DNA from 2 places in the Paraburkholderia sp. CNPSo 3281 genome. Region 2 is predicted to be linked to the other one. Evidence: predicted binding sites of a transcription regulator. Region 2 holds the regulator's gene; the other holds the start of a gene.

Region 1 (3,412 bases), on a different contig from region 2:
CTTTGCCTTCACAGATTGAGAGAGTACGGTGCTCATGGTTCAGACCTCAGCGGGTTCGAGTTGAGAAAGCTTGCGTTGAAGGATTTCTTCGTCGCAACGTGGGCAAAACTTGTGGCTGCCTCCCAGGTAGCCGTGCTTCGGGCAAATCGAGAACATGGGCGTGACGGTGATATAGGGCAGCGAGAATCGATTCAGCACGCGTTGAACCAGTGTGCGGCACGCGTTAGCCGACGAAAGCGGCTCGGTCATATACAGGTGCAATACCGTACCGCCCGTGTATTTGCGCTGTAGATCGTCCTGGCGCTCGAGCGCTTCGAACGGATCGTCGGTGAAGCCAACGGGCAACTGCGACGAGTTCGTGTAATAGGGCATATCCGGCGTGCCGGCCTGCAAAATGCCCGGAAAGCGTTTGCGATCTTCCTTGGCGAAGCGATACGTCGTTCCTTCGGCCGGCGTGGCTTCGAGGTTGTACATGTGGCCGGTTTCCTCCTGATACTCGAGCATTCGCGCGCGCACGTGGTCCAGCACGCGGACCGCCATGGCATGTCCCCATTCGCTGGTGATGTCGTGCTCGTCGGACGTAAAATTGCGGATCATTTCGTTGATGCCGTTCACGCCCAGCGTGGAGAAGTGGTTGCGCAGCGTGCCGAGGTACCGCCGCGTGTATGGGAAGAGCCCGTTGTCCATGCGATGCTGGATGACTTCGCGCTTGATCTCGAGGCTCGTCTTGCCGAGTGCTAGCAGCTCGTCGAGGCGCCGGAGCAGCCCCGTCTCGTCGCCGGCATGGACGTGGCCCAGGCGTGCGCAGTTGAGGGTGACGACGCCAAGGGACCCGGTCTGTTCGGCGGAACCGAACAAGCCGTTGCCGCGTTTGAGCAGCTCGCGCAGATCCAGCTGCAGCCGGCAGCACATGGAGCGGATCATGTTCGGCTTGAGTTCGGAATTGATGAAGTTCTGGAAATAGGGCAGCCCGTAGCGCGCGGTCATTTCGAACAGGCGGTCGGCATTCGGGCTGTGCCAGTCGAAATCGGGCGTGATGTTGTAGGTTGGGATCGGAAAGGTGAAGGCGCGGCCTTTTGCGTCTCCGGCCATCATGACTTCGATATACGCCTGATTGATCATGTCCATCTCGGCCTGCAGATCACCGTATGTGAAGGACATTTCGCGTCCGCCGATCAGCGGCACCTGCTCGCGTAGATCTTCAGGGCAAACCCAGTCGAATGTGAGGTTCGTAAAGGGAGTTTGCGTACCCCAGCGCGAAGGCACATTGAGGTTGTAGATCAATTCCTGAATGTATTGGCGAACCTCCGGATAAGACAGATTGTCGTGGCGCACGAAAGGGGCCATGTACGTGTCGAACGAACTGAAAGCCTGCGCGCCTGCCCATTCGTTTTGCAGCGTGCCGAGAAAATTGACGATCTGCCCAATGGCGCTCGACATGTGCTTTGGCGGCGAGGCCTCGACTTTTCCCGGTACGCCGTTCAGGCCTTCGTTCAGGAGCGTGCGCAGCGACCAGCCTGCGCAATATCCCGAGAGCATGTCCAGGTCGTGAATATGCAGATCCGCATTGCGGTGAGCCTGGCCAACCGCCGCCGGGTACACATGACTGAGCCAGTAGTTGGCAATGACCTTGCCCGAGACGTTCAGGATCAGGCCACCGAGCGAATAGCCCTGATTGGCGTTGGCGTTGACGCGCCAGTCCTGTTGCTCGAGATACTCGTCGATCGAAGAGCGGACCTCGATCAACGGCTTGTCTTGCTGGGTTTTGCCCAGCGCGCCTGACGGCGCGGGGTCGCGATCGGCAATCGAGGCGGGAAGCGCAAGGGGCACGATGAACCCTCCTTTGAATACTAGATATTGTTGGTGAGGCGATCTTATTAACTACATGTAGTTCGTGTCAACGACGCGCGATGGCGAGTTTGACGGGACTTGATCCGTGCTAATTTCGCCGGGTTCGTGCTGGATGGCAGGCAGACGTGCGCCACGGAGGTCACGAATTGGACGCGTCACGCGGGACACGACGCGGCGATTACACGCACGCGTCGATGGCGATTGGCGATGTTCGAGGGAGAGAGGCCGGCCGCCGATCGTGGCCGGCTTGTCAGTGCGGCGATCAAACGCGCTGAACTGCCTTGTGTGTCGTTTTGGCTTCGACCGGCACGGCCGCTTCGGGACGGCGCAACAGCAGCCGCGCGGCGAACCAGCAGAGGTACAGCACGCCTGCCGCGAACACCACGTCACCGGGCACACGCAGCCACACCAGCGTTTGCATCAGCTGCGAATGAATGACTTCCGGCGAGCGCGCATACCAGAGTCCCTTGCTCACGCTTGTCCATGCCTGGTAGATGCCAGAAGGCAGGATCGAGATGAACACCATCATGAAGAGGCCGATGTTGAGCATCCAGAACGCCATCTTGGGCAGTGAATCGTCCCAGGCCTCGCGCGACGACATGCCGCGCAGACAGAACAGCCGGCGATCTATTCGTCTTCTGCAGCCGCGCGATAGTGGGGTGTCGGCTGCGAAGCCGACGCTGCCGCGCCGCTATTCCTTCGTTCGCTGCGCAACGTGGGCTATCCGTTCCCGCACGACGCCGATCGCCTGCTTGAGCGCGTAGACATCCTGAAAATAGCGGTACGGAATGCGTATCCGGCTCGCGTTCGCGTCGATGTTTTCGATTTCTTCGCTCCATTGCGCGATCTGCGAGCGGTTCGGCTCGCTGTTGCTCCACACTTCGTCTTCGAGTGCCTTGATTTCGCGGTACCAAACCACGAGGCGCTTTTTCATCCGCGCTTCGAGCAGGCGCGGCAACGCCTGAAGCAAGCCAATCAGGAGCGCCGCGAACGGCACGAGGATCAACAGCCGTCGTTCGATCACGCTCGCGAGCCAGAACGGCAGATAGCGGTACAGGAACGGCTGGCCGGACTTGAAATAGCGGACGCTTTCGTCGGAGATCGGGAATTCTTCCGTCTTCAGGTTAGGGAACGTGCCGAGTGGCGTGAAGTAATCTTCGCCACCGTGAACAGCGTGAGCCGCGTCGAGCAGCAGATAGACGAGCGCCGGATGCAGCGTGTCTTTCGATACCAGCAGCGCCGTTGCCGCGAGCAGCGTGACGTCGGTGCGCGGCAGATCGTCGGCGACACTCGTCGACGCGCGCGGCAAGACGATCTTTGAAAGCGACGGGAACTTCTGAACCAGCGCGTCTGCCTGGGCGAAACTCATCAGTTTGAGATTGCTGTTCAGCAGGGTCTTCTGCATCTCGGCGTCGGGCCTGCCGATGAAGAAAGCCGCGTCGATCTGGCCGCTTTCGAGCCCTTGATAAGCTGCCGGTGCATCCATTTGCAGCAGGGTGGAGTTCTGGCTCGTGATGGCGCTGTAGCCGAGCAATACCTGTGCAACGTTGAGCAGGCCGCT
Region 2 (3,412 bases):
CGCCTGTGCCGCTCCCGCCGTCCAGTAGCGCAGGCGCAAACGCTCGACGCCCTCGACAAGCGGCTGCGGCTTGCCGGAGCCCGCGCAGTAAAGCTCGCTCTCGCTGGTGCCCTCCCTCCCCTTGGCGTAATAGCGGTTCACGATTTCCACGCTTCCCACGCCCACCCCCTGCCCGAGGCAGTCGGTAGCCTGGCCGTTTGTGGCGGGCCACGTCGATACGCCGTCGCCTTGATAGCGCACGGCCAACCCGTCCGACCGGCTCGGCAGCGGCTCACAGCTAAGCGCCGCATCGGTACCGATCGGGCGCCCCGCCGCGCAGCCGAAGATCGCCGGGCCGGCAAGCGTCGAGCGTGCGTCCGCGGCAACAAAGCCGGCCATCTGGATCTGCTCGCCGATCAGCATCAACGCATTCATGCCGGCCTCGTGGATGCGCGCGGCGTCGTTCGCGTGCGCATAGGCCTGGCGCTGCGTGCGATAAGCCGAGAGCGCGCCAAGCGTCACCACGAGGCCCAACGCCACGGCAATCGTTAGTTCGAGCAGCGTGTGGCCGGCCTGCTGGCGCACGTGGGCGAAACGACTGTTCATCGCAGAAACGCGAGGGCGACGCAGGCGCGCCCGGCGGGCGCCGTCGCATCGAGACACGGCGCAACCCACGAAACAGCCGTCGATCCCGACGCTGCGCCGAGCGGTGTCGCCGTCCAACTCACGGACGCGACCGATGCGTCGCCGCCCACGCTCGACATGGTCAGCCGCCCTTCGGGCACGATGCTCGCGGTCAGCGCCTGCCATCGATTGGTCGCAGCGGGCGTTGCACCTGCCGCGCGCGCCGCTTCGGCCATGGCGTCAGCGGCAAACGCCGCGCGCTCGCGCGCCGCTGCCAGTTGCGCGTGCCGGACCAGCCCGAGCTGGGTGCTCATCAGGCCGAGCCCGCACATCGCCATGACGCCCAGCGCAATGGCGACTTCCAGCAGCGTCGACCCGCGCACGCCGCGCACGCTCGCCCGGCTCATGACGCCCCCGTGCATGCGCCGTCGCTGATGCGTGCCCGGCCCCCCTGCGCGATCCGTATGCAGCGACGCCAGCCCGCGCCGCGTTGTGCCGCCGACGTGGCCCGCGGGGCAATCTCGAAGTTGCGCAAGCTGCCGATGGTCTGCCCCGCCGGCGGCGAAAACGTGATGGCAGTGAGCCCCGACGCCACGGAAATCGCGTCGAGCGCCGGCTGGATGCGCAACGGGATAGAGGCTCCGGCGCGCTCGATCATGACGGCCCAGCCGCAGGACCAGTCGGCAATACCGGACGGACACGCTTTGGCGGCCTCGAGGCAATGGCGAGCGGCGTCGACGCGGCAAACGGTAACGCGCGACTTGCGCCGTATGGCCTCGTTGCGTGCGTAGGCGAGCGTGCCGAGCATGGCGTTGGCGCGCGCGTCGACCTGATCACGCACGCGCCATGCGGTGAAAACGGGCGTGGAAACCGTTGCGCAGATCGCCAGCAGGACGATGACGACCATCGTCTCAATGAGCGTGAATCCGGACTTCATGAGCAATCCTTAGTTCGAGCGGATTGCCATCAATCTACGGACGAAAGCGAAACGAAACAATTAGCCGAACGGCTAGCTGGTGCGCGCAACGTCGGCTCGCGAGAATGCAAGCGTTACGACAGCGGCCTGGCAGGGGGGAAGAAAAATGCGAATGCGCTCAGCGCTTTTTCGCGGGGTTGTTGGCAGCACCCGCGCGGCGGAATTCCTCGATCACGTCTTCGAATTCGGAGACGTCCTCGAAGCGTCGGTACACCGAAGCAAACCGTACGAACGCGACCTTGTCGAGTTCGCGCAATTCGCCCATGACGAGCTCGCCAAGGCGCTCGCTGCGCACTTCGCGCTCGCCGCTGCCGAGCAGTTGATCCTCGATACGGGCAACCGCCGCGTCGATCGCATCGGCCGCAACCGGGCGCTTGCGCAGCGCCAGTTGCATGCTCGCCATGATCTTGCGGCGGTCGAATTCCGTGCGGCTGCCATCCTTCTTGACGATCGAAGGCATCGCCAGCTCGACCCGCTCGTACGTCGTGAAACGCTTGTCGCAGGCCGGGCAGCGGCGGCGGCGCCGGATCGCGGCGCCGTCTTCGGACACACGCGAGTCGACGACCTGCGTGTCTTCGTGCCGGCAAAAAGGGCAGCGCATGGGTTGTCGCGTGGCTTAGCGGTAAACCGGGAAACGCTTCGTCAGCTCGGCGACCTGCGCCTTCACGCGCTCGATCGTCGCGGCGTCTTCCGGATTGTCGAGCACGTCGGCAATCAGGTTGCCCACCTGCTCGGCTTCCTTCACGCCAAAGCCGCGCGTCGTCATGGCCGGCGAACCGAGACGGATACCGCTCGTCACGAACGGCTTTTCCGGATCGTTCGGGATCGCGTTCTTGTTGACCGTGATGTGCGCGGCGCCGAGCACGGCTTCCGCCGCCTTGCCGGTGATATTCTTGGCGCGCAGGTCCACCAGCATCACGTGGCTTTCCGTGCGGCCCGAAACGATGCGCAGACCGCGCTTGACCAGCGTCTCCGCCAGCACGCGCGCGTTGTCGACCACGTGCTGCTGGTAGGTCTTGAATTCCGGCGAGAGCGCTTCCTTGAACGCCACGGCCTTGCCGGCAATGACGTGCATGAGCGGACCGCCCTGGATGCCCGGGAAGATGGCCGAGTTGATCTGCTTCTCGAACTCCGCCTTCATCAGGATCACGCCGCCGCGCGGGCCGCGCAGGCTCTTGTGCGTAGTCGTGGTGACGAAGTCGGCGTGCGGCACCGGGTTCGGGTAGACGCCCGCGGCGATGAGGCCCGCGTAGTGCGCCATGTCGACCATGAAGTACGCGCCGACCGCCTTGGCAACCTTGGCGATGCGCTCGAAGTCGATACGCAGCGCGAATGCCGACGCACCGGCGATGATCAGCTTCGGCTTGGTCTCGTGTGCGCGCTTTTCGAGCGCTTCGTAGTCGATGTCTTCCTTGGCGTCGAGGCCATAGCTCACGACGTTGAACCACTTGCCGCTCATATTCAGCGCCATGCCGTGCGTGAGGTGGCCGCCTTCGGCGAGGCTCATGCCCATGATGGTGTCGCCCGGCTTGAGCACGGCGAAGAACACGCCCTGGTTGGCCTGCGAGCCCGAGTTCGGCTGAACGTTCGCGGCTTCGGCGCCGAACAGCTGCTTCACGCGGTCGATCGCGAGCTGCTCGACGATATCCACGTTTTCGCAGCCGCCGTAATAGCGCTTACCGGGGTAGCCTTCGGCGTACTTGTTGGTGAGCTGCGAACCCTGCGCGGCCATGACCGCGGGAGACGTGTAGTTTTCCGACGCGATGAGCTCGATGTGCTCTTCCTGGCGGCGGTTCTCGAGTTCGATCGCCTTGAAGAGTTCGGGATCGACGT

What was found. The regulator NrdR, encoded in region 2, represses ribonucleotide reductase genes. The targets are predictions, from matches to a motif close to CACNANATNTNGTG.
Region 1: a site for NrdR is predicted at 1,849-1,862, ahead of M3I56_RS34920 (ribonucleoside triphosphate reductase). Genes of this name have one in related genera too.

Annotation. Positions count from the first base shown of each region.
Region 1 is NZ_JAMBPS010000063.1:11,346-14,757, forward strand. Features, by position in the region: gene nrdD (anaerobic ribonucleoside-triphosphate reductase) at 1-36, opposite strand, end outside; gene M3I56_RS34920 (ribonucleoside triphosphate reductase) at 40-1,773, opposite strand; partial or broken gene M3I56_RS34925 (nitric-oxide reductase large subunit) at 2,114-2,470, opposite strand; gene M3I56_RS34930 (TAXI family TRAP transporter solute-binding subunit) at 2,543-3,412, opposite strand, start outside.
Region 2 is NZ_JAMBPS010000001.1:254,703-258,114, forward strand. Features, by position in the region: gene M3I56_RS01210 (PilW family protein) at 1-585, opposite strand, end outside; gene M3I56_RS01215 (hypothetical protein) at 582-1,010, opposite strand; gene M3I56_RS01220 (GspH/FimT family pseudopilin) at 1,007-1,540, opposite strand; gene nrdR (transcriptional regulator NrdR) at 1,698-2,180, opposite strand; gene glyA (serine hydroxymethyltransferase) at 2,196-3,412, opposite strand, start outside.